One region of the Microbulbifer sp. TB1203 genome, then DNA from elsewhere that is predicted to be linked to it. Evidence: predicted binding sites of a transcription regulator. Region 1 holds the regulator's gene; each other region holds the start of a gene.
The links. The regulator sigma-54, encoded in region 1, starts transcription at its own class of promoters, with help from an activator protein. The targets are predictions, from matches to a motif close to TGGCACANNNNTTGCNNT.

Region 1 (5,672 bases):
GAAAACCGGCGTGCAGGTGGCCATCATCACCGGCCGGCGCAGCGCCGTGGTGGAGCGCCGCGCCCACGAACTGGGCGTGGGCAAGCTGATCCAGGGGCGCGAAGACAAGTTCACCGCGCTGCAGGAACTCTTTGCCGGTGAGAGCTACCGCCTGGAAGACATGGCCTATATGGGCGACGACTACCCGGACCTGCAGGTGATGACCCGCGTAGGCTGTCCCATTTCGGTCCCTAACGCCGCGCCGGCGGTGCGGGAGCGCGCCCTGTGGATCACCGGGAAGCGCGGCGGCGAAGGCGCCGTGCGCGAAGTCTGCGACCGCATCATGCATGCACAAGGCACATTTGAAGCCGCGCTGGCCCCCTACCTCGGAGACGGAGAAAACTGATGCGCACCTGGCTGCCACTGGTTATCGTCGTCGCGCTCATCAGCCTGGGGCTCTGGTTTGCCGAGAGCCCGCCAGAAGAACTGCTCGGCAAGCGCCCCACGCCGCAGCAGCACACCCAGGCCGCAGATCTGGTGATTCGCGATGCGCGCACCCGCCACTTCAATCAGGAGGGCACCCTCGCCTATCGAGTGGACGCCGAGCGCATCACCTACTTCCAGTTCGCCCGCCGCGACCGCGCCGATCTCACCGAGCCGCGTATACTCTTCTACCAGGACAAACAACCCACATGGCATACCGAATCGAAAACCGGAGTGGCTCACAACAACGGCCAACGGGTGGTATTGCGCGGCGATGTAAAAATCGATGAATTGCCGAAGCCCGGCGGTGTCCAATTGCGCACCCAGAGCATCACCATTGAGCCCCGCAAGGAATACGCCGAAACGGACAAAGTTGTTACCATTACCTCCGGTCCCAACCGCACCCAGGGCAAAGGCCTGCGCGCCTACCTGAATGAAGACCGGGTGGAGATCCTCTCAGAGGTAGAAAGCATCTATGAAACCAAATAAGTTCCTGCGGCCGCTCGCAGCCATCTCCGCACTGATCCTGATCGCGCAGGCCATAGCCCTGCCAGGCGATCGCGACCAGCCGATCAAAGTGGACGCAAAACACTTCGAAGGCGATCGCAGCAAAAACCTGTTTGTATACAGCGGCAACGTCGTGATAACCCAAGGCTCACTGCAGATTCGCGCCGACCGGGTGGAAGTCCACGGCAACGCCGAGGGGGAAATCAACCGCGTGATCGCCACCGGCAAACCGGCCCACTTCCAGCAACAGGTCCAGCAGAGCCAGAATCCGGTCAAGGCCCGCGCCGCACGCATCGAGTACACCGTCAGCTCCGACGAACTGCACCTCTCCGGCGATGCCCACGTGGACCGCGACGGCAACACCCTCACCGCCGAGCGCATCGACTACGACCTGACCAGCGAGCAGATGCAGGCCCGGGGCCAGTCCGGCGACGGGCGGGTGGAAATGATCTGGAAGCCGGAAAAGAAAAAGACCGAACAGCAGCCGGCAACCGGCGACGAAAACCAGTAGCAAGCAGCCCGCCGGATCAAGGGCTGCCGGATCAACCGGAATTAAAATATGCCAACGCTGAAAGCGTTACATCTCGCCAAGCAGTACAAGAAACGCAAAGTTGTCCAGGACGTTTCCGTCAGTGTCAGCAGCGGCCAGGTGGTCGGCCTGCTCGGCCCCAACGGCGCCGGCAAAACCACCTGCTTCTACATGATTGCCGGCCTGGTGCAGGCGGACGCCGGCCAGGTACTGATCGACGACGAGGACATCACCCGCCTGTCCATGCACGGCCGCGCGCGCAAGGGTATCGGTTACCTGCCTCAGGAGGCCTCGGTATTCCGTCGCCTCACAGTGCGCGACAATATCCTCGCCATTCTGGAGACCCGCAAGGATCTGTCCCGTGCCGAACGCCTGCAACAGACCCAGGAACTGCTGAAGGAATTCAACATCACCCACATCGAGGGCAGCCTGGGCATGGCGCTGTCCGGCGGCGAGCGCCGCCGGGTGGAGATAGCCCGCGCCCTGGCCACAGACCCGGACTTTGTGCTGCTGGACGAGCCCTTCGCCGGCGTAGACCCGATTTCAGTCAACGATATCAAGCAGATCATCCGCCACCTGCGGGACAGGGACATTGGCGTACTGATTACCGATCACAATGTGCGCGAGACCCTGGATATCTGCGAGACCGCTTATATCGTCAGCGAGGGACACATCATCGCCGCCGGCACCCCGGCGGAAGTGCTCGCCAACCAGCAGGTGCGCGAGGTCTACCTGGGGCACGAGTTCACCATCTAGCCGGCCCGCCCGGGCGAACACGAAGGTTCGCCCCTATAGTCCTACCATTCATCGCCTACCCCCAAAACCCGGCACAGTTTTTGCTTGCAAGCCGCGCCGCAGAGGGTTAGTCTGCAACATCCTGAATTTTCAGATGATTCATCCGCCGGATGCCTTGCAGTTTCCTCTATGAAGCAGTCCCTTCAAATAAAACTCGGCACTCAGCTGACCATGACGCCCCAGCTGCAGCAGGCTATCCGCCTGCTACAGCTCTCCACCCTGGACCTGCAACAGGAAATCCAGTCGGCGCTGGATAGCAACCCGCTGCTGGAGACCGAGGGCGAGGAGCCCGCAGAGACAGCCAGGGAGCAGAACACCCAGGAGCAACAGGCCGACAGCGGCGCCGCCAACGGAACCGAACAGGCGGCTGACAGCGACTGGAGCCACGACATCCCCGACGACCTGCCGGTGGACACCCGCTGGGACGACATCTACAGCGGCGGCAGCTACAGCGGAGGTGAGGGTGACGACCTGGCCCTGGAGCAGCGCAATTCGGTGCCGGACAGCCTGCACAGCCACCTGTTGTGGCAACTCAACCTCACCCCCCTGTCCGAACAGGACAAACTGATCGGTGAGACCCTGATCGATGCCATCGCCCCAAGCGGCTTTCTCGAGTCCCTCCCGGCGGAACTGGCCCCGGCCCTGAACGCCGAGGAAGACGAAGTCGTCGCAGTACTCAAGATCATCCAGCAGTTCGAACCCGCTGGCTGCGGTGCCCGCGACCTCCGCGAATGCCTGTTGTTACAGTTGCAGCAGCTGCCTGCTGACACCCCCTGGCTGGAGCAGGCACAGATCGTGGTAGGCAGCTACCTGGACCTGCTGGGCAAGCGCGATTTCCGCCAGTTGAGTCGCCGCACACGCCTGAGCGAGGCACAGCTGGGCGAGGTGGTGCGCCTGATCCAGACCCTGAACCCCCACCCCGGGGAGGCTTTCGGCGGCGAGGAGACCCAATATGTGGTGCCGGATATCATCGTCAGCCGCAAACAGCAGCGCTGGCTGGTGGAACTGAACCCGGAGACCACCCCAAAACTGCGCATCAACGGCGACTACGCCGCACTGATCAAGCGCGCCGACAATTCCAGTGACAACAACTTCCTGCGCGACCACCTGCAGGAGGCGCGCTGGTTCCTGAAGAGCCTGCAGAGCCGCAACGAGACACTGCTCAAAGTGGCCTCAAGTATCGTGGACAAGCAGCAGGGCTTTTTCGAGCGGGGCCCGGAAGCGATGAAACCCATGGTGCTGGCGGACATAGCCGAAACCATCGGTATGCACGAGTCCACCATCTCCCGGGTCACCACCCAGAAATACATGCTCACCCCCCGCGGCGTGTTCGAACTCAAGTACTTCTTTTCCAGCCATGTGAGCACCGACTCCGGTGAAGACGCCTCCTCCACCGCCATCCGCGCCATGATCCGCAAGCTGATCGACTCCGAGGAAGCCCGCAAACCCCTATCCGACAACAAGATCACCCAGGAACTGGACCACCAGGGTATCAAGGTGGCCCGGCGCACCGTGGCCAAATACCGGGAATCCATGGGCATCCCCTCCTCCAGCGAACGCAAGCGACTGGTCTGAGAGACCACTCGCAATCTCCCGGCAAGGTTTTACAGACCGATGGCGGCCCTTCCGGTCACAAATCTTCGACCCATATCGATATCCCGGTCAGGTTTTGCAGGCACCCAATTCCACCCAGCCCGCAACCAACGCCCAAACTTTGAGTGTATCCTTCCATTCTGGCTAACTTCCTAGTAGGGTTGCGGCCCAGACGGGAGCGGCCGGCAAGCGACGCACTCGATGAGGAGAAGTCCATGCAGATCAACATCAGTGGCCACCACGTGGAATTGACCGACCCCATCCGCGACTACTGCCATAGCAAACTGGAAAAACTCTCCCGGCACTACGACAACATTACCAATGCCCAGGTAATCCTATCGGTTGAAAAACTGACCCAGAAGGCCGAGGCCAGGGTGCATATGAACGGACACGATCTCTGTGCCACCTCCGAAGACGAGGACCTGTACGCAGCCATCGACGCCCTCTCCGACAAGCTGGACCGCCAGCTCAAGAAACACAAAGAGAAGTTGCAGAACCACCGATAAGCTATGACATTGGAAGCCCTACTCTCTCCCCGCCTGAGTCTTTGCCACCTGGCGGGGAGCAGCAAAAAGAAATTGCTGCTAAATATTGCCCAGGCCATCGCCGAAGAAAATCCACAACTGGATGCCGACACTATTTTCAACCAGCTCCTCGCCCGCGAGCGCCTCGGCTCCACCGGCATCGGCGAGGGGGTAGCCATCCCCCACTGCCGCCTGCCCGGCTGTGAGCGCCCCATCGGCGTGCTCTGCACCACCGAGCCGGCGATTGATTTCGATGCCGTCGACCGCCAGCCGGTGGACCTGCTGTTCGCGCTGCTGGTACCGGAGGACGCCGAGCAGGAACACCTGGAAACCCTGGCGGAAATCGCCGCCCTGTTCTCCGACAGCCGGGTGCGGGAAAAGCTGCGCCAGGCCCAGACCAGCGATGAGCTCTACGCCCTGGCCATCGACAGCGCCGCCGCAGCTTAGAAAACAGACAACAGAAGTCAGAGGGCAGAAAGGAAAATGACTTTACCCAGCGATCATTCGAATTTATTTTCTGTCTTCCTTCCTCTGGCTACTGACCTCTGAATATGCGCTTAGTGATTATCAGCGGCCGTTCCGGCTCCGGTAAAAGCTCCGCCCTGCAACTGCTGGAAGACGTCGGCTTCAACTGCATCGACAACCTGCCAGCCAGCCTGCTGCCAGAACTGGTGCGGCGGGTGCGCGAGCAGCCCCCGGTGGATAACCCCAGGCTGGCACTGGGCATCGATGCGCGCAACCTGTGGCAGGATGTACAGCAGGCCCCGCGGGTCATCGAGGAATTACGCGAAAGCGGCGTGCAGTGCGATGTTATCTACCTGGACGCCCGCTCACCGGTGCTGGTGCAACGCTTCAGCGAAACCCGGCGCAAACATCCCCTCAGCGACAACCGCACCCACCTGCTGGAAGCCCTCAACCGGGAAAAGGAATTGCTCGCCCCGCTGGCGGCCATAGCGGACCTGGTAATCGACACCAGCAGCCTCAGCCTGCACCAGCTGCGCGACCTGGTAAAAACCCGGGTGGTGGGCGAGGAATCGCCGGGCATGGCGATCCTGTTCCAGTCCTTCGGCTACAAGCACGGCGTGCCGGTGGACGCCGACCTGGTGTTCGACCTGCGCTGCCTGCCAAACCCCTACTGGATCGCGGAGCTGCGCCACAAAACGGGCCGCGACCCGGAAGTGATCGAATTCCTGCGCGCGCAGCCGGAAACCGGGGATATGGAGCGGGATATCGGCCAGTTCCTGCAACGCTGGCTGCCTTCC
Region 2 (5,672 bases), 1.7 Mb from region 1:
CCATTGGCCAGGGCCACGCCGATGGAGCGGGACAGCGGTGGATCAGACAAGGTGAGCCCATGCATGATGGAAACGGTTTCCGGGTGCGCGGGTATCTGCTTGTCATTGGCGTCGAAGCAGCGCATTGCAAAGCGGGTGGCTTTGGAGGGCTGTATGCTGACCGAGGTCAGGAAAGCGTTTTCCTGGTTCAGGGAGACTTTCTCGCCTTCCCAGCCATCGCGAACAAATTGAATGGCGGCGGGGGAGCTGCCCTCTGCGCTGACCAAGCGTCCCATCACGGTGGGGTCCAGTTCGGAGCAAACGTTCGGGTATTGCAGCCAGAATTTGCAGCCGCTGGATGCGGGCTGGGCGGCTTTCTCGTTTTCGCTGACAAGCCCGATCGACACGGCATACAGGGCCGCGCCTTCGGCAACCAGGGTCATTGGGTTCCTGTCTTCGGCGACAAGTGGTGCGAGCTCCGCGGTTATACGGTTGCGGATAACCGGCATATGGGCCGGCCCGCCAACCAGCACGGTGCGATCCAGGCCCCCTTCGTTCAGACCGTGTTCGGCCAGCAGGCGGCGGCAAATTTCCAGGGCGCGGCTGATTACCGGCTCGCACAGTAGCTCCAGTTCCTCGCGGTTGATTGGCAGTTCATCGACGATGTCCTCGCCGTCCAGCTCGAGATCGATTTCCAACATTGTCGTGGTTTGCGTGGAAAGGCGGATCTTGGCCTGCTCGGCTTCGCTGTACAGTTTGGCGGCCAGCGACTTGTGAGTCGGGTCGTCAATGGGGATCTGAACCTGATGGTTGGTTTCCAGTTGCCGCACCACCCAGTCCACCAGCAGTCGATCGATATCGCGGCCGCCCAGGAAGTTGTCGCCGTCGTGGCCTATCACGCGTAAAAGGCCGTCCCGCGCTTCCACCAGTGAGGCATCGAAGGTGCCGCCGCCGAGATCGAATACAAGCCAGGACTGCCCCACCGAATCTTCCGACCAGCCGGCGGAAAATGCGGATGCTACCGGTTCCGGCAGCAGTTCGATTTTCTCAAGGCCGGCCAGATGTGCGGCTTCAGATGTGGCTTTGCTTTGCGGGAGTTCAAACAGTGCGGGTACGGTAATGACCGCTTGGGAAGGGCGTGTGCCGGTAGCGGCTTCGGTATCATCCAGCAATGTCTTGAGCACTTCGGCGGACAGCTGCTCCGGTGACCACTGCTTGCCGGCGCTGTCCGGCGCCGTCAGTTTGCCGGTACCCATCAGGCGCTTGAATTCGCGATGGGTATTGGCCGCATCGCTTTCGAGGAACTTGCGGGCGCGGTCGCCGACCGTCACTTTGTCGCCAGCGATGCGCACCACGGAGGGAGTATTTGCCTGGCCGCGCTTGTTTGGTATGACTTCAGTTTGTTCGCCATCAAAAACCGCGGCGGCAGAATTGGTGGTGCCGAGATCGATCCCCAGATACAGCTTGGTCATCCTTTCCCCTGTGAAAAATATTCTTATTGGCCGGTGATTCTATCGGAATGTCTGGCTTTGGTACCAGAACCGGCCTGGAACTGCTGGAGGGCTACTTGTCTGCCGCGGGTCTTTCCGGCCGGAAAACACCCACATTGCGATAGCCCTCGTCCATCAGGTGCGCGGCGTGCAGCTGGCTCATTACCCCGCGGGCGCAGTAGAGGAGGTAGTGGCGGTCCCGGTCCAGGTTCCCGAAGGCGCTGCTCAGGCGGTAGAAGGGAATGGTGTCCACCTGGGTGCCGGGCACTTCCAGCGGGTCCATCTCCTCCTCGGTGGGGTGGCGGATATCGATCACCACCGCGTCGCCGGGCTCAGTGGCAATCTCCACCGGCGGGGTTTCACCCTGCAGGTCCTCCATCACCCGGTCGATGTTCTGTATCGTGCGGCTGGCGACGGCGCGGTCGAGGATGGAGAAGTCGAATCGGGCCTCTTCTTTTTCCACCTTGTCCCTTTTTGCACGGGTGGTGGGTTTTACCGAGATGACCCCGCAGTACTCGGGCATATTCGCCGCGAATTCCTCGGTGCCGATCTCCCGCGCGGTGCGGATGATGTCGTTCTTGTCGCTGGCGATCAGCGGGCGCAGCACCAGGGTGTCGGTGACGCTGTCGATCACCGAGAGGTTCCTCAGGGTTTGGCTGGAGACCTGGGCGATGGCCTCGCCGGTAACCAGCGCGTCCACTTCCAGTTCTTCGGCGACGGTGCTGGCGGCGCGCAGCATCATGCGCTTGAGGATCACCCCCATATAGGAGTCGTCCACCCTCTCCAGGATCTCCGCCACCACCTCGTCGAAGGGCACGGTGATAAAGCGCACCCGGTGGGAGGAGCCGTACTTGTTCCATAGATAGAAGGCCACCTCCTTCACGCCCAGCTCGTGCTGGCGCCCGCCCAGGTTGAAGAACAGAAAGTGGGTGCGGATACCGCGCTTGATGGTCAGGTAGCTGGCCACGGTGGAGTCGAAGCCGCCGGACACCAGGGACAGCACCGGGTCCTGGGTCCCCAGGGGAAAGCCGCCGAGCCCCGGGGTCTGCGCTTCCACCACATTGAGTTTGTCGTGGCGGATCTCCAGCTTCACGGTGATATCCGGGTCCTTCAGCTTTACCCCGGCGGCGCCGGTGTGCTGGTTCAGGCCGCCGCCCACATACTGCTCCACGTCCAGGGACTTGAAGTCGTGGTTGCCGGTGCGCTTGGCGCGCACGCAGAAGGTCTTGCCGGACAGCTTGTTGCCCCACACCGACAGGGTCTTTTCATAGATGTCGTGCAGGTCGCCCAGGGGGAACTGGCGCACGCTGGAGAAGTTGGCGATCCCGGGGGTATGGGCCAGCACTTCATGGATGCGGCCGGCCAGGTGGGCCACCGCGTCCGGGGCGATCACATCGATCTTCTCCCAGTCCTGGCGCACGCGGATGCGGTCGTCCAGCGGTTTCAGCTGGCGCTGCAGGTTGTCCCTGAGCTGGCGCGACATGCGCTTGCGCACCGGGTTGCTCTTGATGGTGATTTCGGGAAAGAACTTGACGACGAAGTGCATGGAGATCCGGCCGGGTACCGCAGTTGGATGAAAGCCGGGCATTATAGACCAGGTGGGCTCCTGATGGTGCGCACCATAAATGTGCAGAATGCGGCAGTTATGCGCCAGTTTGGTGCGTCGCTCGGTGGCCGCCCGAACGCTTTGCATCTATTCTGCTCAGGTTGGTCCCGCGCGCACGGCCGCGGCCGTGGCGGCGTCAGCTGCGACGCCATTGCCCCAATTTGGCACACTCCTTGCTTCCCTTGATGCCACAAGAAGGGCTATAGCGACAAATAACTTTTCAAGACCTGGAGGACTGTAATGTCAGCGAAAACGCTCGGTTTGATTCAAGAGAGTGAGGCCAAATGGGTAGACCTGCGCTTCACCGATTCCAAGGGGAAAGAACAACACGTATCCATTCCGACGTCGGAAATTGACGGCGAGTTCTTCGAAGAAGGCAAGATGTTCGATGGTTCCTCCATCGCCGGCTGGAAGGGCATCAACGAATCCGACATGATCCTGATGCCGGACGACGAGACCGCTTTCCTCGACCCCTTCACCGACGAGAGCACCGTAATCATCCGTTGCAACATCGTCGAGCCGTCCACCGGCCAGGGCTACGAGCGCGATCCGCGCTCCATCGCGCTGCGCGCCGAGGAATACCTCAAGTCCACCGGCCTGGGCGACACCGTGCTGTTCGGACCGGAGCCCGAGTTCTTCGTGTTCGACGACATCACCTGGGGCGCGGAAATGGGCGGCGCCTTCTACAAGATCAACTCCGAGGAGGCCGCCTGGTCTTCCGGCCAGTCCTACCCGGAAGGCAACATCGGCCACCGCCCGGGCGTGAAGGGCGGTTACTTCCCGGTTCCGCCGGTGGACTCCCTGCACGACGTGCGCGCCGCCATGTGCTCCGCCATGGAGCAGATGGGCCTGAGAGTGGAAGTGCACCACCACGAAGTGGGCACCGCCGGCCAGTGTGAGATCGGCGTGGCCGCCAACACCCTGACCAAGAAAGCGGACGAGGTGCAGATCCTCAAGTACGCGGTGCACAACGTGGCCCACGCCTACGGCAAGACCGCCACTTTCATGCCCAAGCCGCTGGTGGGCGACAACGGTTCCGGCATGCACGTACACCAGTCCTTCAGCAAGGACGGCGTCAACCAGTTCGCCGGCGACGCCTACGCGGGCCTGTCCGAGACTGCCCTGTACTACATCGGCGGTATCATCAAGCACGCCCGTTCGCTGAACGCCTTCACCAACGCTTCCACCAACTCCTACAAGCGTCTGGTACCGGGCTTCGAGGCGCCGGTAATCCTGGCTTACTCCGCGCGCAACCGCTCCGCGTCCATCCGCATTCCGTATGTGCCCAGCCCGAAAGGCAAGCGCATCGAAGCGCGCTTCCCTGACCCGACCGCCAACCCCTACCTGGCCTTCGCGGCCATGCTGATGGCGGGTCTCGACGGCATCAAGAACAAGATCCACCCCGGCGACCCGGCGGACAAGGATCTGTACGACCTGCCGCCGCACGAAGTGGCCGAGTTCCCCACCGTGGCCTCCAGCCTGGAAATGGCCCTGGATGCCCTGGACCAGGACCGCGCCTACCTCACCGAGGGTGGAGTCTTCTCCGACGACGCCATCGACGCCTACATCGCGTTGAAGCGTGAAGAGGTGGAGCGCCTGCAGATGACCACTCACCCGGTCGAGTTCGAGCTGTACTACTCCGTATAAGCTCGAAGGCATCACACTGCCGAAAAAAGCCCGCGCCGTTCCGGCGCGGGCTTTTTTTTATGGGGTAAACTAGCCTTCTTTATATCGGGACTCCCGGGGCAACCCTTGTAGGAGCGGCCCATGGCCGCGATCGATATCGCTATGAAAAAATTTTCCCTGTTCCTGGCACTACTTCTGGTCACCCCGCTACTGGCGCTCGCCGGCGACGACGGCACCGACGACCCCACCCCCGGCAACACCATCTACAAAACTGTCGGCCCCGACGGCCAGGTAATCTTCAGCGACACCCCGCCGGCGGGCAGCAAGGCGGAAAGGGTGGAGGTGGGCCCCACCAACGTGCAGCCCATCGTCGCGCCCCGCCCGCTGCCGACCCGCAAACTGTCGCCCAGGGACCGCGACCGGCAGGACGACCAGGGGCCGATCAATTTCGCCATCGTCAGCCCACAGAACGGCACCACCATCACCCCCGGGCAGCGCTTTATCGTGCTGGAAGTGGCGGTGAACCCGGTGCCACGGGACGGCTACCGGTTCTTCGCGGTGGTGGACGGCCAGCCCTGGGTGGGCAGCTCCTCCGGCACCAGTCTGGACCTTTCCGCCCTGGAGCGGGGTACCCACCATATCCAGGCGGTGCTCACCGACCTCAGCGGCAATCCCCTGGCCCAGTCGCAGACCATAACCCTCTACGTCAAACGCGCCAGCCTGGACGTGCCCGACAACCCCGCGCCCCAGGCACCCCGGGCCCCCAGGGCCCAGCCCGCCCCCACCCCCTGACCTCTGCCTGTAGGAGCGGCGGGGCGGCCATCCGCCCATGGCCGCGATCGATCTTGCTTTGTAGCTGTATCGATCGCGGCCATGGGCCGCTCCTACAGGGACGCAAAAGGACTCCGCCTCTTCCCCTCCGCCCTCTTCTGTAGCACCAGTTCTGGCTATTTTTTAATCAATGCACAATA
Region 3 (5,672 bases), 1.4 Mb from region 1:
GCTCGTCGAAGGTCATCTGGCCCAGGCAGGCGGCGGTGGTCCATTCCTTCGACAGGCCGACGGCGTCGGCCACCTGGGTCCAGGTGATGCCCTTGCGGATTTTGGCGGACTGGATCATCCGGGTTACGTCTTCGCGGCTGTTGATCATGCTCTTCTCCTTGGAAGGAATTATTGAAGTTGATAGAGGAGCGCCAGGATGGCGAGGAACTGCAACAGTGCCAGGCCCCGCCAGAAAGCCACCGGGTTGCGCTCTATCAGCGGCGGTCGACTGTTGGCGAGGAAGGCCTTGTTCGGGTGGCGGAGGTCGTAGAGAAACTCCGACAGATGTTGGTAGCGTTTCAGCGGGTCCGGGTGCACGGCCTTTTTTAAGGTGGCATCCACCCAGGCGGGGATCTCGCTGTCTTCGTCCAGCACACTGCGATAAGAGAGCCGCCGCTGGGCGGCGCGGCTGCGCGCGCGGGGGACGTCGGGGCCGTAGGGAAAGCGCCCGGACAGCATGTGGTAGGTGAGCACCCCGAGGGAAAACAAATCCGAGTGGGCCGAGGGAGTCTCGCCGATAAAGTATTCGGGCGCGGCGTAGAGGGCGGTGCCCTGCAACTGGTCGCCCCCGCTGGCGCCGGCCAGTTCGCCCAGGCCGCCGATCCGCGTGGCACCGTAGTCGATGATTTTCACCGTGCCGCCGCGGTCGATCATTATGTTGTCGGGCTTCAGGTCCTGGTGCAGCATTTCCATGCGGTGCATGGCCTGCAGGCCGCGGGCGATTTGCTCGACGATGCCGCGCACGCTTTCCAGGTCCGGTTTTGGGTTGTCGCGCAGCCACTGGGCGAGAGTCTGGCCCTCGATGTATTCGGTGGCGGTGTAGAAATAACGGCGCTCCCTGTCCGCGGGCGCCGCCCTGAGCAGGTGCACGCTGCTGACCCGCCGGGCTATCCACTCTTCCATCAGGAAGCGTTCCAGGTAAGCGGGATCGCCGCTCACATCGGTGGCCGGGGTTTTGAGCAGCACGCGGGTATTTGTCTGTGTGTCCTCGGCCAGATAGGCGTGACTGCGATTGGAGGCGTGGATTTCGCGCAGTATGCGGTAGCCGTCCAACTCGTCGCCGGGGCGCAGTGTCGGCGGCAGCGGCAGCGTGTCCGCCTGCTGCAGCAGTGCCAGAGTTTCCCGGCCGGGTAATTCCTCCACGCGCACAATCTGGATCGACAGGTTGTCGCCGCTGCCGTTGGCAATGGCCGCATCGACGATAGTCCGGGCCGCCGCATCCAGGTCGCCGGCGGACTCGCGCAATTGTTCGATGATGAATTCCGCGCGCACATGTTCGTACACGCCATCGGTGGCGAGGATAAAGAGCTGCCCCTCGCGCAGCGGGAAATTTTGGTAGTCCGGTTCCATATGGGCGTCAACGCCCAGCGCCCGGCTGAGATAGCTCTCCTCGGCGGAGACCCAAAGGCGGTGGTCGTTGGTCAGCTGTTCCAGCGCCTCGCCCTGCAGGCGGTAGACGCGGGTATCGCCCAGGTGGAACAGGTGCGCCGTATCGCCACGCAATACCAGCGCACTGAACGTGCAGACATAGCCTTTGTCCCGCTCGAAGCGGTAGTGGCTCTGCCGGGTCTGCGCGTCGAGCCAGGCATTGGTGGCCGCGATCACCCGGGTGGCGGCGGTGCGCACCGACCAGGCATCGGAGGTGCTGTAGTAGTCCTCGAGGAAACTCTTGACTGCGGTCTCGCTGGCGACGTGGCTGACGTCGCTGCTGCTGATGCCGTCGGCCATGGCCAGGGCCACACCTTTCAGCGAAAGCTGCGGCTGCCCGGGCACCACTGCGCCGTGAAAGTCCTGGTTGAGGGGCTTGCGCCCCTCGCTGGTGCACTGGCCGATGGAAACCCTGAGCTGGCCAGTGGACTCGCGGACGTTTGCCCCGGCGGCGGTTGCCGGCCGGGGTTGTGCTGCGTTCATTTCGATCAGCTGGCCAGCGCCGGCTTCGCGCTGTCGCCGCCCAGGTTGCGCTTAGGCGCGGTGCGCACGTGGGTGCTGTACAGGGTCAGGCCGGTAAAGGCGAGGCCGCCCACCAGGTTGCCGAGCGCGGTGGGGATCTCGTTCCAGAGGAAATAATCCATGATTGAGAAACCGCCGCCCATCAGCATGGCCGAGGGGAACAGGAACATGTTCACCACAGAGTGCTCGAAGGTCATGAAGAAGAACAGCATGATCGGCATCCACATGGCCAGCACCTTGCCGCTCACGTTGGTGGAAATCATCGCGCCCACAACGCCCATGGAAACCATCCAGTTACACAGCATGCCGCGAATAAAAATGGTGAACCAGCCTGCGGCACCGTACTCCGCGTAACCCAGGGTACGCGCCTCGCCGATACCGGCGATCTTCTGCCCAACGACACCGGGCTCCACCGAGAAACCGTAGGTGAACACGAAGGCCATCATCAAGGCTACTGTCAGCGCCCCGGCAAAGTTGCCCAGGAAAACCAGGCCCCAGTTCCTGAGAATACCCTTGATGGTGACCCCGGGCCGCCGATCCAGCCAGGCCAGCGGCACCAGCACGAACACACCGGTAAGCAGGTCGAAGCCCATCAGGTACAGCATGCAGAAGCCGACCGGAAACAGCACCGCGCCCAGCAGCGGGCTGCCGGTGGTCACGGTGATGGTGATCGCGAACACCGCCGCCAGCGCCAGGATAGCCCCCGCCATATAAGCCCTGATCAGGGTATCCCGCGTGGACATAAAGATTTTTGCTTCACCGGCGTCGACCATTTTGGTCGCGAATTCCGATGGTAATAGGTAAGCCATAGTGTTGCCCCCAAATTCCGAATAGCTGGAAGTTTCCAATCGATACCGCCGGTGGCCGGGTATTTTTCCCGGCGCACAAAAAACGGCGTCTCCCGCCCCGCAGGCTGTGCAGCAGGGTTGGAGGACGCCGTTGTCCATGGAAACTGATTTTTTGTTCTGGACAGCGCCTAGTACAAGTGCGATGCCCACAAATATTGAGGCAAGTTCTGTGCCATCCCGCGACAAACGGTGCGCCGTATTTGCAGGTTCTACCATTCGCCGGCTCGGGGTCGAGCCGCACCAGTGTGGTGCATTGGCACATTAATGCTTTCAATGGCGCATGTATGTGGTGCCGGTGGGATCGCTGTCCCGACATCCTCATGACTCCTGTAGGAGCGGCGGGGCGGCCATCCGCCATGCCCGCGATCGGCATATGCCATTGGCTGAGCCCATCGCGGGCATGGCCCGCTCCTACAAAGGGTAGATAGCCATGAGTCCACGGCAGCCCGTTTCACGCGACGTTACGGCTAATGATATGGTTACCCGATCACCTCTATCCCCTCCGCAAAAAATGAGAGCCATAATGATCTACCGAGCAGTTTGCCTGTTCCTGTCCATCCTGGCGGTGGCCGCGTGCTCAAAGCCTGAAGAGAACACCATACAAATCGATCCCGAGCGCCTCTCCAACATCGTGAAAGTACTCGCTTCCGAGGAGTTCGGCGGGCGGGCGCCAGGAACTCCGGGCGAAGAGAAAACCGTCGCCTACCTGATCGAAGAATTCAAATCACTGGGTCTGGAACCCGGCGGTGAAAATGGCAGCTGGACCCAGATCGTGCCCATGGTCCACACCCGGATCAATACACCCGCCACCATGTTCCTGAGTACCGGTGGCGAACATCTCCCGCTGGCACAGGGTGCGGATATCGAAGTCAGTACCCTGCGCAATCTCGATCGCATCGAGATCGCCGATGCGCCCATCGCTTTCGTCGGCTTTGGTGTGGACGCCCCGGAACGGGACTGGAACGACTTCGGCAATATCGACCTCAAGGGCAAGGTCGCCCTCTTCCTGGTCAACGATCCCGATTTTGCCGCGGGCCCGGACGAACCGGCGGCGGGCCGGTTTGGCGACCGGCGCATGACCTATTACGGACGCTGGGCCTACAAGTTCGAGGAAGCCGCGCGGCGCGGTGCCCTCGCGGCGCTGGTTATCCACGAGACGGATGCCGCCGGCTACCCCTGGAGCGTGGCCTCCTCATCGCCGGGGGAAAACTACGCGCTGGCGCAAAGCGGAGAGAGTACCCCGCCCGTCTCACTGCAGGGCTGGTTACACAACGACGCCGCTGCCCGACTGCTCGAACGCGCCGGCCTGGATCTGGACAAACTGCGCGTCGAAGCCCGCTCCCCCGAATTTGAAGCCTTTGATCTGGAGGGAATCACTTTCAACGCGGATCTCGCCACAACCGTCGAAAACATCGAGAGCCACAACGTACTGGCCATCCTTCCCGGCAGCGAGCGCCCGGATGAAATCCTGATGGTCTCCTCCCACTGGGACGCCTATGGCACGGGCGAACCCGACGCCCAAGGCCGCACCGTGCGTCCCGGTGCCAACGACGACGCGCTGGGCACCGCCGGCGTACTGGAACTGGCGCGGGTGTTAAAAGCCGGACCGGCGCTGGACAGAAGCGTACTGTTCGCCGTGTGGACCGGCGAGGAAAGCGGCCTGCTCGGCTCCCAGGCCTATGCGGCTAACCCGCTCTATCCCCTGGAGAAGACGGTCGCCAACTTCACCCTGGATATCCTCCAGACCGCCGGCGCCGCACGGGATGTGATACTGGTCGGTGAAGGGCAAAGTGAACTGGAAGACGACCTGGCCCGCGCCGCCCACAGCCAGGGCCGCACGGTCACCCCGGAATCCCTGCCCGAAAACGGCCTCTTCTACCGCGCGGACCACTTCTCCATGGCCCGGCAGGGCGTACCGGTACTGCTGATCATGGGCATCGCCGGTGGCGCAGACCTGGTGGATGGCGGCCGCGAGGCCGGAGAAAAATGGATCGCCGATTATGTGAGCAACTGCTATCACAAAACCTGCGACGCCTGGGACCCGAACTGGGACCTCACCGGCGCCGTGCAGGATATCTCCGCAATCCGCATGATTATGAGTGACCTGGGCAGCTCGACCCGCTGGCCGGAGTGGAAGGAGGGATCGGAATTCAAGGCGATTCGGGATCGGAGTGCGGGGGTGAGGAAGCTCTAGTCGCTCGGTGAATGGCACTTACTTAAGGAACCCTCTGAACAAGTCCATTTCGTCACCCCGGCGTAGGCCGGGGTCCAGAGAAATCAAGGGTTTCTGGATTCCGGCTTTCGCCGGAATGACGTTATTCAGAGGTTCCTTAAGGAACCTCTGAATAAGTCCATTTCGTCACCCCGGCGCAGGCCGGGGTCCAGAGAAATCAAGGGCTTCTGGATTCCGGCCTTCGCCGGAATGACGTTAATCGGAGGTTCCTTAAGGAACCTCTGAACAAGTCCATTTCGTCACCCCGGCGTAGGCCGGGGCCCAGAGAAATCAAGGGCTTCTGGATTCCGGCCTTCGCCGGAATGACGTTAATCGGAGGTTCCTTAAGGAACCTCTGAACAAGTCTATTTCGTCACCCCGGCGTAGGCCGGGGTCCAGAGAAATCAAGGGCTTCTGGATTCCGGCCTTCGCCGGAATGACGTTGAGGTTCCTTAAGTGATAAGCGAAGCGCATCTACCAGTTACAAGGCCTGGAGCGGCAGATGCGAAGCCGTCATGGATGGAGCCCAAAGGGCCGGGCACATCAGGCAACCCGTAAACCCGGCTGCGACTGGCTCGCCAGATATTCGTCGTAGGTTCCCTGAAAATCGATCAGTGTCTGAT

Region 2: glnA (glutamate--ammonia ligase) is a predicted target of sigma-54. The motif match lies at 3,238-3,255, and genes of this name have one in related genera.
Region 3: PP263_RS18285 (formate/nitrite transporter family protein) is a predicted target of sigma-54. The motif match lies at 2,995-3,012, and genes of this name have one in related genera.

Annotation. Positions count from the first base shown of each region.
Region 1 covers NZ_CP116899.1:260,112-265,783, reverse strand. Annotated here, with positions in the region: gene PP263_RS01055 (HAD hydrolase family protein) at 1-385, shown strand, start outside; gene lptC (LPS export ABC transporter periplasmic protein LptC) at 385-951, shown strand; gene lptA (lipopolysaccharide transport periplasmic protein LptA) at 938-1,480, shown strand; gene lptB (LPS export ABC transporter ATP-binding protein) at 1,529-2,254, shown strand; gene PP263_RS01035 (RNA polymerase factor sigma-54) at 2,423-3,868, shown strand; gene hpf (ribosome hibernation-promoting factor, HPF/YfiA family) at 4,102-4,392, shown strand; gene ptsN (PTS IIA-like nitrogen regulatory protein PtsN) at 4,396-4,857, shown strand; gene rapZ (RNase adapter RapZ) at 4,962-5,672, shown strand, end outside.
Region 2 covers NZ_CP116899.1:3,977,717-3,983,388, forward strand. Annotated here, with positions in the region: gene PP263_RS16990 (Hsp70 family protein) at 1-1,451, opposite strand, end outside; gene thiI (tRNA uracil 4-sulfurtransferase ThiI) at 1,543-3,015, opposite strand; gene glnA (glutamate--ammonia ligase) at 3,316-4,722, shown strand; gene PP263_RS17005 (DUF4124 domain-containing protein) at 4,843-5,493, shown strand.
Region 3 covers NZ_CP116899.1:4,250,069-4,255,740, forward strand. Annotated here, with positions in the region: gene cynS (cyanase) at 1-148, opposite strand, end outside; gene PP263_RS18280 (bifunctional protein-serine/threonine kinase/phosphatase) at 169-1,950, opposite strand; gene PP263_RS18285 (formate/nitrite transporter family protein) at 1,956-2,798, opposite strand; gene PP263_RS18290 (M28 family peptidase) at 3,361-5,031, shown strand; gene PP263_RS18295 (ABC-F family ATPase) at 5,593-5,672, opposite strand, start outside.